Regions from separate parts of the Pseudarthrobacter sp. HLT1-3 genome, predicted to be linked through region 1. Evidence: riboswitches for the same ligand, from Rfam matches in the RefSeq annotation. Region 1 holds a riboswitch; each other region holds the start of a gene.
The links. A riboswitch is a leader RNA that binds a small molecule or an ion and turns the genes downstream of it on or off. The one in region 1 is predicted to bind S-adenosylmethionine.
Positions count from the first base shown of each region.

Region 2: linked by a shared signal. The riboswitch ahead of AC50X9_RS16795 (aminotransferase class V-fold PLP-dependent enzyme) and the one ahead of AC50X9_RS00495 (ABC transporter substrate-binding protein) in region 1 are both predicted to bind S-adenosylmethionine.
Region 3: linked by a shared signal. The riboswitch ahead of metX (homoserine O-acetyltransferase MetX) and the one ahead of AC50X9_RS00495 (ABC transporter substrate-binding protein) in region 1 are both predicted to bind S-adenosylmethionine.

Region 1 covers NZ_JBWZCJ010000001.1:111,877-119,292, forward strand. Annotated here, with positions in the region: gene AC50X9_RS00485 (ABC transporter permease) at 1-345, opposite strand, end outside; gene AC50X9_RS00490 (ABC transporter permease) at 364-1,323, opposite strand; gene AC50X9_RS00495 (ABC transporter substrate-binding protein) at 1,330-2,991, opposite strand; SAM riboswitch class I at 3,093-3,180, opposite strand; gene AC50X9_RS00500 (N-acetylglucosamine-6-phosphate deacetylase) at 3,323-4,591, opposite strand; gene AC50X9_RS00505 (DUF1206 domain-containing protein) at 4,591-5,466, opposite strand; gene trmB (tRNA (guanosine(46)-N7)-methyltransferase TrmB) at 5,526-6,449, opposite strand; gene AC50X9_RS00515 (MFS transporter) at 6,572-7,416, shown strand, end outside.
Region 2 covers NZ_JBWZCJ010000021.1:17,080-24,495, reverse strand. Annotated here, with positions in the region: gene AC50X9_RS16800 (class I SAM-dependent methyltransferase) at 1-652, opposite strand, end outside; gene AC50X9_RS16795 (aminotransferase class V-fold PLP-dependent enzyme) at 758-2,236, opposite strand; SAM riboswitch class IV at 2,271-2,384, opposite strand; gene AC50X9_RS16790 (hypothetical protein) at 2,449-2,571, opposite strand; gene hisN (histidinol-phosphatase) at 2,596-3,408, opposite strand; gene rsgA (ribosome small subunit-dependent GTPase A) at 3,509-4,624, opposite strand; gene aroA (3-phosphoshikimate 1-carboxyvinyltransferase) at 4,608-6,095, opposite strand; gene AC50X9_RS16770 (DoxX family protein) at 6,103-6,651, opposite strand; gene AC50X9_RS16765 (sigma-70 family RNA polymerase sigma factor) at 7,024-7,416, shown strand, end outside.
Region 3 covers NZ_JBWZCJ010000003.1:94,936-102,351, reverse strand. Annotated here, with positions in the region: gene AC50X9_RS03785 (histidine phosphatase family protein) at 23-703, opposite strand; gene AC50X9_RS03780 (CPBP family intramembrane glutamic endopeptidase) at 745-1,527, shown strand; gene AC50X9_RS03775 (VOC family protein) at 1,730-2,368, opposite strand; SAM riboswitch class IV at 2,561-2,676, shown strand; gene AC50X9_RS03770 (bifunctional o-acetylhomoserine/o-acetylserine sulfhydrylase) at 2,741-4,057, shown strand; SAM riboswitch class IV at 4,195-4,310, shown strand; gene metX (homoserine O-acetyltransferase MetX) at 4,321-5,490, shown strand; gene AC50X9_RS03760 (MFS transporter) at 5,672-7,051, shown strand; gene AC50X9_RS03755 (LysR family transcriptional regulator) at 7,232-7,416, opposite strand, start outside.

The DNA of each region.
Region 1 (7,416 bases):
GCCGATCAGGACAGCGAGCCCTGCGGTGAGCAGGGTCTGCGAGGTGCCGTGCACGACCCTCGAGTAGACGTCCCGGCCCAAGTGGTCGGTGCCGAACCAGTGCCCGGCACTTGGCGGCTGGAACTTCTGCTTCGGAATGCCGCTGATGGGGTCGAAGGCGCCGAACAGGCCCGGCAGAAATGCCCACCCCAGGACGATCAGCAACGGAAGGACGGTCAGCCACAGGCTCGCCGAGCGCAGGATGCTTCTTTCGCGCTTTCCCTGGCCGGTCGGGACGGCGCCGCGACCGGCCGGCGGCAGCGCCACCTCTTCAATCGGATCTGTTGGTAGTAGCTCGAGGCTCACAAGGTTCTCCGTTCGGTCTCAGGCACTCAGTGCTCGTGGCGAGCCGTGGGCACTGCTCTTGAGGATGCGGGGATCCAGCAGCGGATACAGCAGGTCGACGATCAGGTTCACTGCAACGAACGCCGACGCCGTCAGCAGGACCAGGCCCTGGACCAGCGGGACATCCTGGACTGTGACGGCTTGAAGGACCACCGAGCCAAGGCCCGAGCGGGCGAAAACGGTCTCCGTGATGACGGAACCGGCAAGCAGGGTTCCGACCGTGATGCCGGCAATGGTCATTGCCGGCCCCGCAGCATTCTTCAGGGCGTGGCGGTAGAAGATCCACGCGGGGGACGCGCCCTTGGCCCGCAGTACGTCGATAAACGGTTGCTCATAGACGTGGGTGATGCTCTTGAGCAGTACCTGCGCGATTGGGGCGGAAACGTGAAGGGCCAGGACCAGGACGGGAACGGCCAGCGATGCAAAGGAACCGTCCGGGAAAAGGGACATCACGCCGAGCTGGATGGACAGCAGCTGCAGCAGCACGAGCCCGAGCCAGAACACCGGAACCGCTGCGAACAACGGCGGGAGATTGGTGATGAAGCGCTTCAGCGCCGTCGAGCGGCTCAACGTGGCCGCGGCCACGAGGGCCACCGCCAGGACAACGGCCAACACGAAGGCACTGGAGGCCAACGACAGGGTGGATCCGGCCACCGCTCCGATGCGGGTTGCCACCGACTGCCCGGAGGCCAGGGAGTACCCGACGTCGCCACCGAGCAACTGCCCGAGCTGGCTTAGGTACTGCACCAGCAGCGGCTGGTCGTAGCCGTATTGGGCCTTCATGGCATCAATCGTTGCCTGGTCAGCTGCAGCGTCCGCCGAGAGGAAGATCGTGACCGGATCGCTGGGAAGCAGCTGTACTGCCAGGAAGACGAGCGTGTACGCCAGCCAGATGACAAGCAGTGCCTGTCCGAGGCGCCGCGCAAAGTAGAGACCCATGACGATCTACTTGCCGGTCTTCCAGGCGCCCTGGAAGATCGGCGCGGTGCCGGAGGTGAATTCGACATGCGACGTGGCGTTGGCGCCGTAGACCTGGACTTCGTCCCAGAGAACGAGGGCCAACGCCTGGTCGACAACCAGCGCGCGCTGTTCTTCGGCGACGGACTGCTTGTGCGTGGCTGCGCTCGTGGCGGCGCGTTCCGTGGCGAAGAGTTCATTGAGCTGCGGGTCCGCGTTCAACGTCTGCGTGTTGGTGACCGGGCCGAAGACCGGCCCCAGGCCGCCGTAGGCGAACTGCCGGGTTCCGAAGAATTCCACGTTGGGATCCTTCATGGCAGTCGCCAGGAAGGCGTTGTCCGCCGCGCGGTTGACCAACTTCACGCCGATCTCGCGCCACTGCTGCTCGATCAGTTCAAAGGCGGGTTTGATCACCACAGAGTTGTTTGACGACGTGACGGTGACCTCGAGCTTCTGGCCGTCCTTGGCGCGGATGCCGTCGGAGCCAACTGCCCAGCCTGCCTCCTCCAGCAGGCTCTTGGACTTCTCGGGGTTGTAGGCCAGGTCAGCGGAGAGATCAACGAAGTCAGGCGCTTCGCGGTTCAGGATGGAGCCGGCGAGTTCGTAGCTGTCGGAGAGCACCGTGTCCTTGAGCGTCGGCCGGTCAATGCCGAGCTGCAGTGCCTGGCGGACCTTCGCGTCCGACAGCTTGCCGCTGCCGACCCGCACTGCCGCCATGTTTGCCGTCAGGTCAATGCCCTTGGCCGGCAGGACCTGGTTGCCGCTCCCGGCAAGGGCAGTTTCGTCGGCCGGCTGCAGGCCACGAACCAGGTCAACCTGGCCGGTCTGCACGGCACCAGCACGGTGTGCCACTTCCGGCAGGTACTTCACGACGACCTTGTCCAGATAGGCGGCGCCCTGGTTGGCGGCACCCTCCGGAGCCCAGGAGTAGTCGGAACGCTTGGCCAGGACGATTTCCTCATCTGCCTTCTCTGATTCGAAGGTGAAGGGACCCGATCCCGAGATTTTCGCGATGGCCGACTGGCCGGCGTTGTCCAGGGTGAGGGTCTTCGGCGAAACGAGTCCGGCGGTGACGGAGGACGTGGCGCGCAGGAAGTTGGCGTCGGGGGAGGACAGCGTTACTTCCACCTGGTCCCCGCCGATGACCTGTGAGGACTGGTAGGTCGAGAAGTCGACGTTCGGCTGGATCTTCGCACTTTCAATGCCCTTCCCCAGCGCCTCGAAGTTGGCCTGGACCGCCTTGGCGTCCAGCGGTGTTCCGTCGCTGAACGTCACTCCGGGGCGGATCGTGAAGGTGAACTTGGTCTGATCCTCGCTTGCGGTGAACTTGCTGGCGATCCAGGGGACAAGCTCGCCCTTCTTGGCATCGAAATAGGTCAGCCGGTCCAGCACGCTGTTCAGGACGTTCGCCTTTTCGTAGAAACGCGCCGCCTGGGTCTGGAAGTTGTTGATCGGGGTGACCTCGGCGAAGACGAACGTTCCGCCTTGGACCGGCGGCCCATCCTGGGTCTGCGATGCCGGGGTGCCGGCCGGGTTGGCGCCGCAGGCGCTCAGGGCCAGGGCCGCCGCGCCCATCAATGTCAGCAACCGCAGCGGGCGGCGTTTTGCCTTCGCGTTCGTCGTGGCCGTGCGTGATTCATTGGTATCCATCGCGGATCCTCTCGGTCATGACCGGGGAACTCCAGAATCACAGGCCCCACACACGCCAGCCACCGCAGGGCGCCGGTTAGTGGAACTTGGGATCGTGGCAATATCCATCGGTCCTGGCATTAGCACCGTGCCCGAAGGTGGTTGCTACGGCGTCATCGAGCCAGGTCTCTCAGCCGATCTGGATGGTTGGTAATTCGTTCAGAAGGACGTTTCTTGTTGCCGCGACCGTTTCGGACGGAGGCAACACCTACTTTCCTGCAGAATCTTCGATTTCCCAATAATTACGACACGTTCTGCAACAAACGATCACAAAGCCCCAGTTTCCCGAGCATCATGACGTTGGCCGCGCCAGGGGTTGCCCGCCACGCAGTACGGCGACCAGCCGGAAGTCGTGGTCCACCGCCACGACGTCGGCGCGCATGCCCGGCCGCAGGCTCCCGATCTCGGTCCCAAGCCCCAGGATCCCGGCCGGGACCAGGGTCGCGGCCTTCACGGCGTCTGCGGGTGCGACGCCGGCCTCGATGGTCCGGCGGACGACGTCGAGCAGCGTGGCCGTGCCGCCGGCGAGGGCGCCGGTGCTTTTCAGCGCCGCCACGCCCTCGCGGACCACCACCGCCGCGCGGCCGAGCCCGTAGTCGCCGTCGGGCAGGCCGGTCGACGCCATGGAATCGGTGACCAGGGCGATGTTGTCGGCGCCGACCAGTCCGAACACCATCCGGACCGTCTCGGGGTCCAGATGGACGCCGTCGCCGATGAGTTCCACCGCCACGGCGCCTGCGGCCGCGAGGCGCAGGCACGCCGCCACGGGTCCGGGGCTCCGGTGGTGAAGCGGCGGCATCCCGTTGAACAGGTGCGTCACCGTCGGCCGCCGGCCCGTTCCGCGCAGGTCTTCCGCCGCGCGGGCCAGCGAGTCGGCGGCGGTGTGGGCATCGGCGTTGGTGTGTCCCAGCGACGGCGTGACACCGTTCGCGGCGAGCAGGCTGACCAGCCCGGCGGCTCCGGGCAGTTCGGGGGCATAGGTCATGGTTGTGAGCGTGCCGCCGGACGCGTGCAGCAGCCGGCGCAGCAGCCCAGGATCCGGGTTCCGGAGCCACTCCGGGTCCTGCGCGCCGCAGCGGGCGCGGGCGAGGAACGGGCCTTCGGCGTGGATGCCGGCGATGAGGCCCTCGTCCGCGAGCGGCCGCAGCACCGTGATTCCCCGGATGAGCTCCTCCGCCGGCGCGGTTACAAGGCTGGCCAGCAGCGTCGTCGTTCCGTTGCGGTGCAGGAATGCGACGGCCGCGCGGCACGCTGTGCTGTCACCGGTGGGGAAATCGCCGCCGGCTGCGCCGTGGCAGTGCAGGTCAACGAGGCCGGGAAGGATCGAGCTGCCAGCAGGAAGGTTGATTTCCTCCGCGTGCCCGAAGCCCGCAGCGCGGACGCCGGCGCGGAACCCGGCGGCGTCGAAGCCGCTCCGCCGCCCGGCGTAGGCGATCCTGCCGCCAGCCACCGCCACGATGGAGTCGGCGGTGGCGGCGCCGTCGGAGATCAGTGTGCCGGCCAGCACGCAGGCGGCACCCGGGACGGGTTCGCGGACGTCCGGGCTGTCCACGTCCGGCATTACATCTTGGCGAGTTTGGCCCGCACCATCATGAAGACGCCGTAGAAGATCAGGCCAAGGCCGACGGCAGCAAGGATGTACAGGCCGAAAGGCTGGTCGCGGAGGGCCTTCAGGCCGCCGTCGAGCCCGGTGGACTCCTCGGGGTGGACCCTGACCGTGGCGATGATGACCAGCAGCCCCACCAGCAGCAGGGCGATGCCCTTGGCGGCGTAGCCGACGACGCCGAGGATAGTCACCGCCGAGCGTGCCCGCAGCGAGGCGGGGAGGCGGAGGTGTTTGGCGAAGGACTGCCGGAAGCCCCGGATGATGTAGACGATCCCGGCGATCGCCACGGCCGCGCCAACGACGAGCAGCAGGGCGTAGCCACCGGGGGCTTTCATCACGGACGCCGTGAGGTCGCTCGTGGAGGTGCTGTTATCTTTGCCGGCGCCGCTGGCGAAGGAGTACAGGGTGACGGCGAGTCCGGCGTAGACCACAGCCTGGAGAGCGGCCTTGGCCTTCTTCCCCAGTTTTTTCTTGGCCGGCAGGTGTTCAAAATCGAAGATCGCGTCACTTGCCTGCCAGATCGCAAGGGCCACGCAGGCTACGAAGGAACTCCAGAGCAGCAACGGCCCGGCCGGCTGCGCGGCGAGTTGCTCCACGGCGCCGCTGACGTCGGCGTCGCCTTCGCCCCCCATGGCCAGCCGGATCGCGACGAGTCCGATCAGAAAGTGCAGGATGCCGCTGACCGCAAAACCGGCACGGGCCACCAGCTCCAGTGCGCGGGAATTCGTGACGCTTTCGGCCGCGTCCGCGGCGTCCTTCAGTTCTCTTTTGATGGCGGATTCCTCGACTGACTCGGTGGTTCTGCCGGACGACCATTCCGCCCGGTTCATGCCTTTCCGTAATCGTGCCACGCGAAACCCGCCGGGAACAGCACTGACGTGTGGCGGGCCTAGCGGCGCCGGTAACTGAGGTCGAAGATGAGCCGGCCGGCCTCGTGCGCCTTGTTCTCGAAACTCGTCAGGATCCGCCCGTCGAACCGCGGCGCCCAGCCGCCGGCCTCATCGATTCCCTCGTTGGGGCCGGTATGTTCGGTGCTCACCGGGGCACGGCCCTCCTTCACCGGGGCCCCGCCCACGAGGGACTCGACGCCGGATTCCCAGACCTGGGTGAGCGGGCTCTCGTCGCCGCTGCGCTCGCCGTCGTGAAGGTTCTCGAAGTCGGCGGAGCCGGCCAGGACCTCGCGGACGTGGACGGCATAGTTCGACCAGTCTGTTGCGATCCGCCAGATGCCTCCGGGCTTGAGGGCCCGAGCGGCGAGCTCGGCGAAAGCAGGCTGGATGAGGCGGCGCTTGTGGTGCCGGGACTTGTGCCACGGGTCCGGGAAGAAGACCCAGAGTTCGGTCACGGATCCGGCCGGCAGCATGGTGGCGAGCACCTCAGGGGCATTTGCTTCCACGACGCGGACGTTGGCCAGGCCGCGGCTGTTGATCTTGATCAGGGTGTTGGCCAGTCCCGGGGTGTAGACCTCAACAGCGAGGAAGTCTTTGCCCGGGTTCTCCTCGGCGGCGTGGCAGACGGCGTCGCCGAGGCCGGAGCCGATCTCCACGATCAGGGGGGCCGTGCGGCCGAATTCGGCCGCGGCGTCGAAGACATAGTCCGGGTGCACGGACGTGTTGGCGATGTGGCGGGGGACTTCCACGGCCCACCGGTCGGAATGTTCCTCCCACGCGACCTGGCGGCGGCCCTGCAGGCGGGTGCCGCGGCGCACGAAGCTGACCGGGCGGCCGCCGTAGGTGCCGAAGGAGGCCTGGCTGCCGGGGGTCACCGGCCGGGGAGGCTTCGGTGATTCGGGGGATTCTGGGGATTCACTCATCCCTTCCAGAATAGTGGAGTCCCGGCGCCCGCCCCGGAGCCTGCCAGAATGGGGCCGTGACTGTACCGAAAAGCTCCCAGGACCCCGCCGTCACAGGCGTCGGGGCCGAAGACCGCCGAAGCATGCTGGTGGACGCCGAGATCGACGACGTCCCCGCGGCGGAGCCCACCCGGGTCGGCAGCCGGCGCAGCCTGGCCTACCTGGGTGTGTGCCTGGTCCTGATCGGGCTGAACCTGCGCACCGTCTTCTCCAGCTTCTCCGCGGTCCTTCCCGAGGTGACGGCCGACGCCGGGCTGCCGGGCTGGGCCGTCGTCGTCCTCACCACCGTGCCGGTAACGCTGCTCGGGGTTTTCGCGCCGCTCGCACCCGTCCTGGCCCGCCGCTTCGGCGCCGAGCGTGTGCTCCTGGGCGCCATGGCCGTGCTCACGGCAGGGCTCCTGCTGCGGCCCCTGGAGGCCGGCGGCGCCGGGCACCTGCCGGCACTGCTGGCCGGGACGGCTGCCTGCGGTGCGGCGATCTCGCTGTGCAACGTGCTGCTGCCCGGTCTGGTCAAGCGTGACTTCCCGCACCGGCTCGGCCTGATGGGTGGCCTCTACACCACGGCGATCTGCGCCTCCGCGGCCCTCGGCGCCGGTTTCACTTATCCGGTCTTCAGCGCGTCAGGGGAGTGGACGGCGGCGCTGCGGTTCTGGGCGCTGCCCGCCGGTGTCGTTCTTCTGCTGTTCCTGCCGCTGGCCCTCCGGCAGCGCCACGGCCGGCACCAGGTTGCGCACGGCGGCGTGAACGTCTGGCGTTCGGCGGTCGCGTGGCAGGTGACGATTTTTATGGTGCTGCAGGCGATGATGTCGTTCAGCGTCTTTGCCTGGCTGGCCCCGATTCTGCGCGAGCGAGGGGTGGACGGCGGAACGGCCGGGGTGATCGTTTCCGTGTCGATTCTGCTGCAGATGCTCGGGTCCCTGTTCGCGCC
Region 2 (7,416 bases), on a different contig from region 1:
CTTTGGCGCGGGTCGCCTCGCTGGCCGCCAGGTAGTAGCTGCGGGACTGCGTCAGTTCCAGGATGTCGCTGGTGTGCACCGGATCCTCCCAGCGGGTGAGGTGGCTTTCCAGCCCGGTGAATTCCGGCCCCAGCGGCGGTTTAAAATGCGGTTTGTGCACGTCGCCGGCATGCATGATGCGCGACAGCCGGTGCACCCACGGCACGGAGGTGTCCAGCTGGTTCCAGATCAGCCCCAGGACACCCTCGGGGCGGAGGATCCGGGCGATCTCCGAGCTGGCCAGGAGGGGATCGCACCAGTGCCAGGCCTGGGCGACGGTGACGATGTCGAAGGCCGCGGCGGGCAGCCCGCTGTTCTCGGCGCTGCCCTCGACAGCGGTGACGCCCGGGAGAGCCCGGCGCAGCTGCGCCAGCATGTCAGCGGACGGGTCCACTGCCACGGTGTGCAGGCCGCGTTCGAGCAACAGGGCCGTGAATTTCCCGGTTCCAGCGCCCAGATCGGCGGCGTCCTTCGCGCCCGCGGGGATCAGCCAGTCGGCTGAATCAGCGGGGTAGCCGGGGCGGACGCGTTCGTAGTGTTCGCCGCCGTCCTGGAAGCTCTGGCCAAGCTCCAGGCGCCGCGCCTGATACAGCTTGGGTCCGCCGCGTGCCACGTGCGATCTCCTTCGGCAGGTCCGGATGGGTACCTTTCGAATTTACCGCACGCGGCAGGCTCGGAGTTCGGTGGCTTCCGTCCACTGGGCGGCTGTGCCGTGCTGTTAGTCCAGGGTGCAGGGGGCCGCGCCGGCGGTCCCCGGTGTGTTGGGTGCCCAGTGCGGATAGCTGCGGGTGTCGTTGGTCGGCACCCACCTCCCGGCGTCCACCACGTAGTCCCAGCCGAGGCCGGTCTGGCGCAGCTCCTGGATCCCGGCGAGCAGCCGCTCGGCGTCCGCCAGCCGGGAACCCAAGCCGAAGCTGGCCCGCAGCGAGCCGGCCGGCAGCCCGAGCCGCCGGAGCAGGGGGTGCGCGCAGAAACGGCCGTCCCGCAGTCCGATGCCGTGTTCGGCCGACAGGTACGCGGCCACCAGGCCCGCGTCATAGCCTTCGAGCGAGAAGTTGACGACGCCGATCGTGCCGGTCCCGGTACCGCTGCCGGTGCCGCTGTCAGCCCCGGTGCCCGAGGGTGCATCGAAAGAAGCACTGTCCGCGAAGATCTGGTGGACCTTGACGCCGTCGATCCGGTTGAGGCCCTCGACAAGGAAGGACCGGATGGCGTTCTCGTGCGCCTGCCACTGCTCCACGTCCAGGTCGGCGATCAGCTGGGTGGCGCGGGCCAGTGTGGCTGCGCCGAGGACGTTCGGGGAGCCGCCCTCGTGCCGTGCCGGACCGGTGGTCCAGCTGACCGCGTCGACCCGGGCATCCTGGACCGCTCCGCCGCCGGCCAGGTGCGGCGTGCCGGCGTCGAGCCAGTCGGGACGGCCGATCAGCACACCGGCGCCGAACGGTGCGTAGAGCTTGTGTCCGGAGAACGCCAGATAGTCGACGTCGTCCGAGGCGATGTCGATCCGCCGGTGCGGGGCCAGTTGCGCCGCGTCGACGACGATCCGGGCGCCATACTCGTGCGCCAGGGCGGCCAGCGCCCGGATCGGGAGGATCTCGCCGGTGACATTGGAGGCGCCGGTGACGGCGAGCAGGCTGACGCCGCCGTAGGCGAGTTCCCCGCGAAGCAGTTCCAGTGTGGCGGCGAGCGTGGGAGCGGCAATGACACTGCGGTGCGGCACGCGCTGCCACGGCAGCAGGTTGGCGTGGTGTTCGATGTCGAGATAGAGCACGTCACCGGTGTGCACGCCGTCGGCCACGGGCAGGCAGCCCGCCAGCAGGTTCAGCGAATCAGTGGTGTTCCGGGTGAAAATCACCGAATCGTCCGGACGGCCGCCCACGAAATCCCGGACAATCGTGCGGGCATTCTCATAGACCGAGGTGCTGATCTGCGAGGCATAGCCGGCGCCGCGGTGGACGCTGGCATAGTACGGCAGGATCTCGTTGAGATAGGCGGAGACCACAGACAGGGCCGGCGCCGAGGCGCCGTAGTCCAGGTTGGCGTAGCGCACGGTGCCGCCCTGAATGAGCGGTGCCTCGATCTCGGCGCCGGTCACAGCGGCCAGCGGCCGGCGGGCGAGGGTGAACCGCGGATCGGGCTGGGTCTGGCTCGCGCCGGCCTGGAATCCGGAAGTGGCGGAAAAAGTGGCAGTCGTCATGGGACCTCGCTCGAAAAGGACCCCAGATACCGGGGATCCGCGCTTGCCGGGTCCATTCCGGACCGGCCAGGTCGTCACCCGGGGCACCCCACCGCGAATGGAGGGTTGCCGGCCAGCAAACCGGGGTTTAGCGCTGGCACTCGTGACCTGCATCGAGCCTAGGACATCTGCGCCGAACCGGAAAAGGGGGCGCTCTTATGTGAAGCGGTTTGTTACGGAACGCGCCGGGAGGTCCGGTCGAGTCCGCGGCGGAATGGCCCGCCACCTGGCTTGAACAGGTCGGCCTGCAACTGGGCGGCCCGCAACAGCTCGACCTGCAACAGCTCGACCTGCAACAGCTCGTCCTGCAGAAGGTCGACCTACAGCAGGTCGTCCAGCCCCGGGTTGAGGCGCTTGAGGACCTCGGAGTGCAGGATGGAGTTGGTGGCGAGGGCGTTGCCGCCGAAGGGGCCGTCTTCACCTTCGAGCGAGGTGAAACGTCCGCCGGCCTCCGTCACAATCGGAACCAGGGCGGCCATATCGTAGAGGTTCAATTCGGGCTCGCAGGCGATGTCGACGGCGCCTTCGGCCACCAGGCAGTAGGACCAAAAGTCGCCGTAGGCCCGGGTGCGCCAGACCTCCTCGGTGAGGCCGAGGAACTCATCGAGGTTGCCGCGCTGCTTCCACCCGCCCAAGCTGGAGTAGGACAGCGACGCGTCCGCGAGGTTCGAGACATTGGAGACCTTCAGCCGGGTGGCGGCCGCCAGCGACCGGCCCATGTAGGCTCCGGCGCCCTTGGCGGCCCACCAGCGTTTGCCCAGTGCCGGGGCGCTTACGACGCCGACGACCGGCTCGCCCTCGTCGACGAGTGCGATCAGCGTGGCCCAGACAGGGACGCCACGGACGAAGTTCTTGGTCCCGTCAATCGGGTCGATGATCCAACGCCGGGAGCCGTGGCCGGAACTGCCGAACTCCTCGCCGAGGACGGCGTCGCGCGGCCGGGAGCGGGACAGCTGGCCGCGGATGGCCTCCTCGACGGACTTGTCGGCATCCGTCACCGGTGTAAGGTCCGGCTTCGTCTCCACCCGAAGGTCGAGCGCCTTGAAGCGGCTCATGGTCTGGGAATCTACGGAATCTGCCAGTACATGGGCAAGGCGCAGGTCATCGTTGTAGCTCGAAGCGGGTTGACTCATGGTTCCAAACTACCGCCAAAGCGGACGGCGCGGCGGGAGGCCACGTTGCGGCGCCGCCGGAGGCGGCCCGCTGCGGGCCGGTCGGGCCAGGAAAGCACCGTCAGGAGACGCTGCCGAGTTCCTTGACGTCCTGGGCTTCCATCCGCGGGTCGGTTCCCAGCAGCCGGCGGAGCGAGCCGAGCCGGGCCGGGCCGGATTCGCCCGCGTGGCCGGCGGCCACCCAGGCGTCCACGCCGCAGTTGACGGCGCTGGAATCGTGCTTGCAGCCCCGCTCGCAGTCGTCTGTTCCGGGCTCAAGGTCCGGAAACGAGCGCAGGATCCGGTCGGGGTCCACATGGGCCAGTCCAAACGAGCGGATGCCGGGGGTGTCGATGATCCAGCTGCCCACGGGCGCATCGTTGACCTTCAGGGCCAGCGCCGAGGAGGAGGTGTGGCGGCCGCGACCGGTGACGGCGTTGACGCCGCCGGTGGCGCGCTCGGCGCCGGTCAGCGCGTTCACCATGGTGGATTTGCCGACGCCGGAATGGCCAAGCATGACGGTGACCTTCCCGTCGAGGTAGTCGCGCAGCTGTGAGACGGCGTCCTTGTCCAGCCGGGCGGACAGTCCGTCATCGGAACGGGCATCGATGCCGGAGGCCTCGGAGTCCGCCGTCTTGGAGATGATGACCGGGAAAGCGAGGTGCTGGTAATTGGCGAGGAGTTCCGCGGGATCCTTGACATCGGCCTTGGTGACGAGCAGCAGCGGGTCGATGCCGGCGTCGTAGGCGGCCACCAGGGCGCGGTCGATGAATCCGGTCCTCGGCTCCGGATTGGCGGCTGCCACCACGATCACCAGCTGGTCGGCGTTGGCGACGACGGCGCGTTCGATCGGGTCCGTGTCGTCGGCGCTGCGCCGCAGCAGGGTTTTGCGGTCCTGGATCTTGACCAGCCGGGCCAGCGTGTCCGGTTCCCCGCTGACGTCGCCGACGAGTGAGACGAAGTCGCCGGCCACTACCGGGTTGCGGCGCAGTTCCCGGGCCCGGGCGGCGATGATCTTGCGTTCCTCGGAGGTGCCTTCGGCGACGATCGCGGTGTAGCGTCCCCGGTCGACCGTGATGATCCGTCCGGTGACAGCGTCCTCGTAGGCGGGCCGGTCCTTGGTGCGGGGCCGGGAGCCCTTCTTGTTGGGGCGGATCCGGACATCGGATTCGTCCCAGGAGTCAGTGCTGCGTGCCACCGGCGCCATCCTTTTCTGTGGGGAGGGAGCCTGTGCGGGACGTGTCTGCCGGGAAGGAGCGGGCTGGGGAGGATTCCCCGGGCGCTGCGGGGGCCGCGCTGCGGCGGGCACCCTGGGCGAGCATGGACTCCCACAGTTGCGGGAAGTCCGGCATCGTTTTGGCCGTCGTGGCGATGTCCTCGACCTCGACGCCGGGGACGGCGAGGCCCAGGATGGCCCCGGCCGTGGCCATCCGGTGGTCGGCATAGCTCCGGACGACGCCGGCGTGCAGCGGCGCAGGCCGGATGACGAGGCCGTCGGCTGTCTCCTCCGCGTCGCCGCCCAGGCGGTTGATTTCGGCCACGAGGGCGGCCAGCCGGTCCGTTTCGTGTCCGCGGAGGTGGGCGATGCCGCCCAGTCGCGAGGGGCCGGTGGCGAGGGCGCAGAGTGCGGCGACGGTGGGGGCGAGTTCGCTCGTGTCGTCGTAGTCCGCGCCCTTGATCTCCGGGCCGCCGGTCACGGTCAGGGTGCCGTCCGTGAGCGTCACGGTGGCACCCATGGTGGTGAGGATGCTGCGCCAAAGATCGCCGACCTGCGTGGTCGGGGTGGGCCAGTTCGGGATGCGGACCGTACCGCGGGTGGCCAGGGCCGCCGCGAGGAAGGGGCCTGCGTTGGAGAGGTCCTGTTCGATCCTGAGGTCAAAGGCGCGGATCGGTCCGGGGGAGACAACCCAGTGGTTCGGGCGGGAATCGTCCACGGCCACGCCGGCTCCGCGGAGCACGGTGACCGTCATGTTGATGTGGTCCAGGCTGGGGACGGGTTTCCCGGGATGCTCCGTGCTTTGATGCTCGAGGTGCAGGCCCTCCGTGAAACTGGCCCCAACCAGGAGCAAAGCGGACACAAACTGTGAGGAGGCGCTGGCGTCGGTGACGAGGTGGCCGCCGCGTACTTCGCCTGTGCCTAGGACCGCGAACGGCAGCGAGGAGGCCGGACCGCCGTCGGGCGCGCTGACTGCGACGCCCAGCCCGGTCAGCGCGTCAATGACGGGGCCCATCGGGCGCTTGCGCGCGTGCGGATCGCCGTCGAACACCGTTACCCCGCGGCGCAAGGCGGCGACGGGAGGAACGAAGCGCATGACCGTCCCAGCCAGCCCGCAATCAACCTCGGACCGTGCCTCCGGGGCGTCCCGGCTGATCGGGGTGACGGCGAAGTCGGGACCGAAAGCGCCGTCACCCGGAACTTCCGTGATGGTGGCACCGAGCTTCCGCAGGGCCTCGACCATCAGGGCGGAATCCCGGGAATGCAGGGGAGCCCGCAACCGTGAGGGCCCGTCGGCGAGGGCCGCCAGCACGAGGTACCGGTTGGTCAGGGACTTTGATCCCGGCACGGTGACCGTAGCGTCGACGGGCTGTCCGGCGAACGGCGCCCGCCAGAGCGGAGCGCCGTCGGCCGGATGGGACTGGGTTGCTGCTGCGGGGGTGGTGCCTGCCATTGCGGTCTTAGGCTCCGACGGTGTGGTCTACGGCCTTGCGCACGGCCTTGTCGGCCTTCTTAAGCTGCTTTCCTGTGGTCTTCCTGACATCAGCGGTGAGGTGGCCGGCGTTCTTCCGGACATCAGCGGCGAGGTGCTCCGCGCGCCAGGCCAGGCCGGGACGGCCGTTCGTGTCGACGGCGGCCAGCAGGACGCCGCCGGTCAGCGAGACGTTCTTGAGCAGCTGCTTGCGGCGGGCGTCGCGGGCGTTCTTGCTGCTGATGTCCGCGCTGCGCCATTCCACAAAGCCGTTGAGCGCTGAGATGACCGCCAGGATGGTGGCGGCGAGACGCGCCGACTTGCCGAGGGCCAGGAGGACGCCGGCTCCGACCTGGGTGCCGCCGATAACACGGGCCAGGACCTTCTCGTCGGTCTGGAACGGGAGGGATTCAGCCGCGCGCCGCAGCAGGGGCGACAGCTGCGTGGCAGTGTCATCCGCGTTCTTGAGCTTGTCCATGCCAGCAAGGACGAAACTGGAGGCGAGCATGGGCCGGGCGACAAAGCGGACAAAGGACATGAATTTCCTCCTGGAAGAACGAACCGCGGAATCGATGCGGGAGAGCCGGTTCTAGTCTTGCACTTTTGCGGAATATTTGCCCGCCGGGCAGGGTTGTCAAAGACAGGTTCCAGCCGTCTTTTGCGGCTGGTTTTGGCTCAGATCAGCCCGCCAGCGTGCGGGGACATGGCGGCACGGCTGGGGTACCTCGGCGTGGTGCAGGAAGGCGGAGATTTGATTCTGGTGAAGGACATTCCCGTAAAAGATACTGCGTTCATGCGTGCCGGGCAGCTCCCGGCAGGTTCCGGGGCCTTGTGGGCCGCGGCCTTGCAGGATGAAACGGTGCCGGCAACGGCGGACGCCCGCCGGACGGTGACAGTAGACTTGAAGGCAATGAGCACTTTGGACCCGGCCGTTGCGGCCATGCGCGAGGGGACCGGAAACGGCGCCACGCCCGCTAAGTCACCTGCCGCCGGCCCCGCCGGCGCATTGTCAGAACCTGCCCCGGAAGCAGGCGCCGAGCTGGATCCCGCTGCCCGGGAGACGATCGTGGACGGACAGGCCCTGGACGTTGCCACCGAAACCACGGAGCAGCGCCGGGTCCGGTTCGAACGCGATGCCATGCAGTATGTGGACCAGCTGTATTCCGCAGCCATGCGGATGGCCCGGAATCCCGCTGATGCCGAGGACCTCGTCCAGGAGGCGTACACCAAGGCGTTCTCCGCGTTCCACCAGTACAAACCGGGCACGAACTTGAAAGCCTGGCTGTACCGCATCCTGACCAAC
Region 3 (7,416 bases), on a different contig from region 1:
GCACATGTTCCTGGCTCATCGGCTAGAAGAACATCGGCGGGGCGTCCAGCACGGTCTCATCGACGCGCCGGACTTCCCACTGGCTGAACGGCTTGTCCAGTTCGTATTTGCCGACCTCGGTGCGGTGCAGGGTGCGGACCTCGGCGTTGTCCGGGTTGTTGAGGGACTCGAAGTACTCCACCGACCAGTGGAACCAGCGCATGCAGAACAGCCGCATGGTGAGACCGTGGGTGACAAACAGCGCATTGGGGGCGTAGTCCGGTCTTGCCCAGTGCCGGTGCAGGGTCTCCATTAAGGAGGAGACCCGGTCATAGACATCGGAGCCGGACTCGCCCTCCCGGAAGCGGTAGAAGAAGTGGCCGTAGGCGTTGCGGAGTTCCTTCTGGTCCTCTATCTCGCCGGCGATCTGGAAGTTGGCCCAGTCCTGCTCCCGCAGCCGCGGTTCCTCGATCACCCGCTCGACCAGCGGGCCGAGGTTGAGCGCCTCAAGGGTCTGGTAGGCACGCAGGTAGGGGGAGACATACACGCAGACCTGCCGGCCGTCCAGCAGCCGCCGGACCTGCTCGCCGGCTGCCCGGGCCTGTTCCACGCCGAGCTCGGTCAGCGGGATCCGGTAATCGGGCACCCGGTTGTAGATCGAGGTGTCGGCGTTGGCTGCGGACTGGCCGTGCCGGATCATAATGATTTTCCCGGGCGCACTCATAATCCCCAAGCATAGGCGGCAACTCCGGGCAAGATAGGAACATGCTCGTTCCCTCCCGCCGCCGTCTGCGGCTAGAAGTCTGGATCGTCCTGGGCCTGTCCCTGGGGCAGTCCGCCGTGTACTCGGTCGTTCAGCTCCTGGACAAGATGACCCGTGCGCCGCTGGCGGAGGGCACCTCCACCCTGAACCGTTCGCAAAGTACCCGGGAGTACTTTGACCTCACCTACCAGCTGCTGGATATCTTCTTCGCCCTGGTGCCGGTGGCCCTCGCGATTTACTTCCTGACCGAGCACCGGCCGGCCGGACTGGCCGGCGGCGGCAGCCACGGCGTCACGGCGTTCCGGACCCTGGGATTCAATCTTGCCCGCCCAGGCAGGGACCTGCTGCAGGGCTTCGGCCTGGCGGCGCTGATCGGAATCCCCTCCCTTGGCCTCTACACTGCGGGCCGGGCGCTCGGCATCACGACGGCGATCATCCCCAGCGCGCTGGACGCGTACTGGTGGACCGTGCCGGTGCTGATTCTCTCCGCGATCCGGCACGGGATTGTGGAGGAAGTGATTGTGGTGGGCTACCTGCTGGACCGGCTCGGAAAATTCGGCTGGAGCCTGCCGCTGGCGATCTTCACCAGCTCCATGCTGCGCGGCAGCTACCACCTCTACCAGGGCTTCGGCCCGTTCATCGGCAACGCCATCATGGGCGTCATCTTCGCGCTGGTCTACACCAGGACCCGGCGGCTGATGCCGCTGGTGATTGCCCACGCCGTGCTGGACATCGTGGCTTTCGTCGGCTTCAGCCTCTTCGGTAAGGCCATCGGCCTGGGCTGAGTGTGCACAAAGCAACGCGGAGTCACTTCGCGCCCATCCGGAGCCTCCGGATGGGCTCGAAGTGACCCCGCGTTGCCCTGAAGAGCCTGCGGCTGCCGGTGCCGGGAAGCCACCGGGCCGGTGTTAAAAAGTATCGGCCGCCATCGGTGGGTGACGTCATTGGCACCCGCTGATGGCGGCCGAAGTGTTGGGCGGTGAAACGCTAGATGGTGACAGCCCCGGTGGCGGTCTCGAACGTGACGGACAGGATACCGGGGGTCCCGCGGGGAGCGAGCCAGTGCACGGCCACGTCTTCGAGGGGCTTTTCGACCGGCACACCGAGCCATTCGGTAACGCGCTCGGCCGAGCCGGCGATCGTGAGGGCTGACATCTTGACGTTGCTCTCGTAGGCCTTCGACGGGTGGAGCTCCGGATCGCCTTCCCACTTGAGCATGTACGGGACCTGCGGATCGGCGATGAGTCCGAGGATACCGATCTGCTTCCAGACCAGTTCGCGGCCGTCGGGGAACTTGCGGTTGCCGTTGACGGCGGCGCGGCCGAGCCGTTCCTCGAACGGGGCCAGGTCGTCGACTTCGACGCACCAGCCCATCCAGCCGCCGCCGGCTTCGGAGCGGGCGCGGACGGCCTGCCCGAAGGGAGCCTTGTCCGAGGCCGGGTGGTTCAGCACCTCCACAACCTCGAGGTACTTATGTCCCGCGAGCGGGATAATCATGTTGCGGGTCCCGAATCGGGGGTGTACTCCGCCCTTCACGGCTTCGACGCCGAGGGCAGACGCAATTCGTTCGGTGGTGGCAGCGAGGCCATCTTGTTCACAGGCGTAAGAGACGTGATCCATGCGCATGCCCTCATCTTGGCACTTTGTGATGCGGCTCTCAGCTTAGGGTGCCCTTACCATGATGGGATCCCTAAATCCGGGGTTCCCACCCAGGTGTTCCTCCGTGTCAACGGGCGCGCCGGGCGGCCCCGCGGCGCCCAACTTCATCTTCGTCATAAAGCTATTCACGACCCGGCACCGCTTCCTAGACTGGGGGCAGGTCATGAGTGCCAGCACATAGCCCCGGCTTGCTGGCCGGCAACCCTCGTATCGCGGTGGGGTGCCCCGGGTGAAGACCTGGCCGTCCGGCGCCCGCCGGAAGGCAAGCGCGGCGCCAGTGCTGACCCGGGCCAAGAGGCTCCGGGGACGCTTGTGCCCAGTCCCTTGAGGAGTGTCCCGATGTCGAACGCCTGGTCCTTCGAAACCCGCCAGATCCATGCCGGCCAGGAGCCGGACAGCGCCACCGGCGCCCGCTCGCTGCCGATCTACCAGACGACGTCGTTCGTCTTCCCCAGCGCCGAGAGCGCAGCCAACCGCTTCGCCCTGGCCGAACTTGCTCCCATCTACACCCGGATCGGCAACCCCACCCAGGACGCGGTGGAACAGCGCGTGGCCAGCCTGGAAGGCGGGCTCGCGGCACTGCTGCTGAGCTCCGGCCAGGCCGCGGAAACCTTCGCGATCCTCAACGTCGCCGAGGCCGGCGACCATGTGGTGGCGAGCCCCAGCCTCTACGGCGGCACCTACAACCTGCTGGCACATACGCTGAAGAAGTTCGGCATCTCCGTCACCTTCGTGGAGGACCCCGACAACCTGGCCCAGTGGCGCGACGCCGTCCAGCCGAACACCAAGCTGTTCTTCGGCGAAGTCGTCTCCAACCCGCGCCAGGACGTGCTGGACATCGAAGGCATCTCACAGGTGGCACACGAGGCCGGTGTCCCGCTGATCGTGGACAACACGCTCTCCACCCCCTACCTGATCCGGCCGATCGAGTGGGGCGCGGACATCGTGGTGCATTCGGCCACGAAGTACCTTGGCGGCCACGGCGCCGCGATCGCGGGAGTGATCGTGGACTCCGGCAACTTCGATTTCGGCAAGGACCCGGAGCGGTTCCCCGGCTTCAACACCCCGGATCCCACCTACAACGGCCTGGTCTATGCCCGGGACCTCGGAGCGGACGGTGCTCTCGGCGCCAACCTGTCCTACATCCTCAAGGCCCGGGTCCAGTTGCTGCGCGACCTCGGCTCGGCGGTGTCCCCGTTCAACGCCTTCCTCATCGCCCAGGGCATCGAAACCCTGAGTCTGCGGGTGGAGCGGCATGTCGCCAACGCCATCAGGGTGGCTGAATGGCTCGAGGCCAGGGACGACGTCGAATCCGTCGCGTACGCGGGGCTGCCCTCCAGCCCCTGGTACGAGCGCGGCCGCAAATACGGACCCAAGGGGACCGGCGCCGTCGTCGCCTTCAACATCGCCGGGGGAGCCGAGGCCGGAAAGCGTTTCGTCGACGCCCTCGAACTGCACTCGCACGTGGCCAACATCGGCGACGTGCGCTCGCTGGTCATCCACCCGGCGTCGACCACGCACAGCCAGCTCTCCCCGGAACAGCAGACCATCGCCGGCGTGAACCCCGGCCTGGTGCGGCTCTCCGTGGGCCTGGAACACATCGACGACATCCTCGCCGACCTCGACGCCGGATTCCGTGCGGCCAAGACCGCCTGAGCCGGACCGGTGCCCGGCGCCCCGTCCTGTTGCCAGCCGGTCCAGCCCGGGCGCCGGGCGCACCGGTCCAACGCGGGGAGTCACACGGGCGTCACAATCTTCGCCACCGGCCCGCCCCGTTTCGTAGACTGAACTAAGGTCATGAGCGCCAGCGACAGCCCCGGCTTGCTGGCCGGCAACCCTCCTTTTGCGGCGGGGTGCCCCGGGTGAAGACCTGGCCCGCCGGTCAGCTGACGGCGGGCAAGCGCGAAGTGAGGTCCCAAATGACGATTGCCGCCACCCGCCAGGGTGCATCCGTAAGCACGACTACCCACCCCGACGCCCCCGCCCCGGCCGGCCAGACAGCTGTCCCGGACGGAACCGTCCGGCACCTCCGGATCGGCGACCTGGAACTCGAATCCGGCGCCCGGCTGCCGGACGTCACCCTCGGCTACGAGACCTGGGGGACCCTCAACGCGGACCGCTCCAACGCGGTCCTGATCGAGCACGCGCTCACGGGGGACACCCACGTCACGCGCGGCGACGGCGAGGAAGCCGGCTGGTGGGAGCAGCTCGCCGGCCCCGGCGCTCCCGTGGACACGGACAAGTACTTCGTCGTCTCGATCAACATCCTCGGCGGCTGCTACGGCTCCACCGGGCCCTCCACGACAGCTCCCGACGGAAAGCCATGGGGCTCACGGTTCCCGCTCGTCACGCTCCGGGACACGACCGCGGCCGAAGCCCGGCTGGCGGACGCCCTGGGCATCCGCAGCTGGTTCGCCGTGCTCGGTGGATCCCTGGGCGGAGCCCGGGCCCTGGAGTGGGCGGTCAGCTGCCCGGACCGGGTCCAGCGCTGCGCCGTGATTTCCGTCGGAGCGAGCAGCACCGCCGAACAGATTGCCTTCGCCCAGGCCCAGACGCTGGCCATCCGGCAGGACCCCAACTTCAACGGCGGGGATTACTACGGCGGCCCGGAACCGGAAGCGGGCCTGGCCCTGGCCCGGCGGATAGCGCACATCACCTACCGCTCCGCCGCAGAGCTGGACGGGCGGTTCGGCCGGAACGCCCAGGACTCCGAAGCCCCGCTGGAAGCCGGGTCCGTCGCCGGGCGAGGACGCTACCAGGTCGAGAGCTACCTGGACCACCAGGGCAACAAACTGGTCCGGCGCTTCGATGCGAACAGCTACATCGCCATCACCGAGGCGCTCATGAGTCATGACATCAGCCGGGGCCGCGGGGCGCTCACGGAGGCCCTGGCTCCGGCCACGGCGCAGTTCCTGGTGGCAGCCGTCGACTCGGACCGGCTGTATTTCCCGGCCCAGTCCGAGGCCCTCGCCGCTGCCCTGCCGGGTGACGTTGCCGTGCACACCATCGAGGCGCCGATCGGGCATGACGGCTTCCTGACCGAGATCGGCCAGCTCACCAGCCAGCTCCGTCAGCACTTCTTCGGCTAGTCCTTCGACCAAAAGCAGTGGCGGGTGTGCATTTTTGCAGATACGCTCTGCACTAATGGCCGTTGAGGCTGCGGGCGTGAACGTCCATACTCATTGAGAATGATGCCGCGTGTCACAAATCACAGGCGTCCACCGCCCAAAGGTCCATAGGGTGTCGACGGAGACACCGAAGGAGTCGAAAATGAGTGCTCAAAACGCCGCCAGGCGCCCCGAAGAGGAAGACGTCAAGTCATCCGGCCTGAAGAAGGTAGTAACGGCCTCCATGGCCGGCACCGTCGTGGAATGGTATGAGTTCTTCCTCTATGCCTCCGCAGCCACCCTTGTCTTCGGCAAGTTGTTCTTCCCGAACTCCGGCACGGAGCTCGACGGCATCATCGCCGCCTTCGTGACCTATGCCGTTGGCTTCGTTGCCCGCCCGATCGGCGGCATCGTGTTCGGTCACTTCGGTGACAAGTTCGGCCGCAAGCAGCTGCTCCAGCTCAGCATCATCCTGGTCGGTGTCGCCACGTTCGCGATGGGCTGCCTCCCGACCTTCCAGCAGATCGGCTACTGGGCACCGGCCCTCCTGGTTTTCCTGCGCTTCGTCCAGGGCTTCGCCGTCGGCGGCGAATGGGGCGGCGCAGTCCTCCTCGTGGCCGAGCACAGCCCGAGCAAGTCCCGCGGCTTCTGGTCCTCCTGGCCGCAGTCCGCCGTTCCGCTGGGCAACCTGCTCGCCACCGGCGTGCTGTTCGCCCTCTCCTCGCTGCTTTCCCAGGCTGACTTCCTCAGCTGGGGCTGGCGTGTGGCCTTCTGGCTCTCCGCCGTGATCGTGATCGTCGGCTACTACATCCGCACCAAGGTCCAGGACGCCCCGATCTTCCTGGAAGCCCGCAAAGAAGTCACCGTCGAGAACAAGGGCTACGGCGTCGCCGAAGTCTTCCGCCGCTACCCGCGTGGCGTCTTCACCGCCATGGGCCTGCGCTTCGCCGAGAACATCCTCTACTACCTTGTGGTCACGTTCTCCATCACCTACCTGAAGATCATCGTCCAGACGGACACCTCACGCATCCTGCTCCTGCTGCTGGTCGCGCACGCCATCCACTTCTGCGCCGTTCCGATGGTCGGCAAGCTCTCCGACGCCTTCGGCCGCAAGCCGGTTTACATGGCCGGCGCCATCCTGGGCGGCACCTGGGGCTTCTTCGCCTTCCCGATGATGGACACCAAGAACGACCTCATCATCCTCGCCGCCATCACCATCGGCCTGCTGTTCCACGCACTGATGTACGCCGGCCAGCCGGCCATCATGGCCGAGATGTTCCCGACCCGGATGCGCTACTCCGGCGTCTCACTGGGCTACCAGGTGACCTCGATCGTGGCCGGTTCGCTGGCCCCGATCATCGCCACCGCCCTGCTCAGCCAGTTCAAGTCCTCCGTACCGGTGGCTCTGTACCTGCTCGGCGCCTGCCTGGTCACCGTCTTCGCGGTGTTTATGCTCAAGGAAACCCGCGGCATCTCGCTGCACGACGTCGACGCCGCCGATGCCCAGGGCACCGCGGACCTCCTCGCCGCCGGCAAGAAGTAACAGCCAGGAAGTAACAGCCAATAGGTAAGAGGCAACAAGCAAAAAACTGCCCACAAGGCGGTGCGAATATACAACAGCCCGGGTTCCGCAGAGGCGGAACCCGGGCTGTTGCCGTTGCCGCCGCCCCGGGCCCGCCAGGACTGCCCAGCTCGGGGCAGCGGCTCAGCCTGCCAGGACCGCTCAGCCTGCCAGGACCGCCCGGCGTTCGGAAATCTCCGTGCGGATCGCCTCGAGCACCGCCTGCACCGGGGCGGACCGCAGGGACTCCGAGCGTGCCACCGCCCAGATCGGGAGCTGTCGCTGGAAGTCGTCCGGCAGCACGGGCACGAAGCTGGCGTCACCAACCGCCTGGAAGTTGGGCAGCA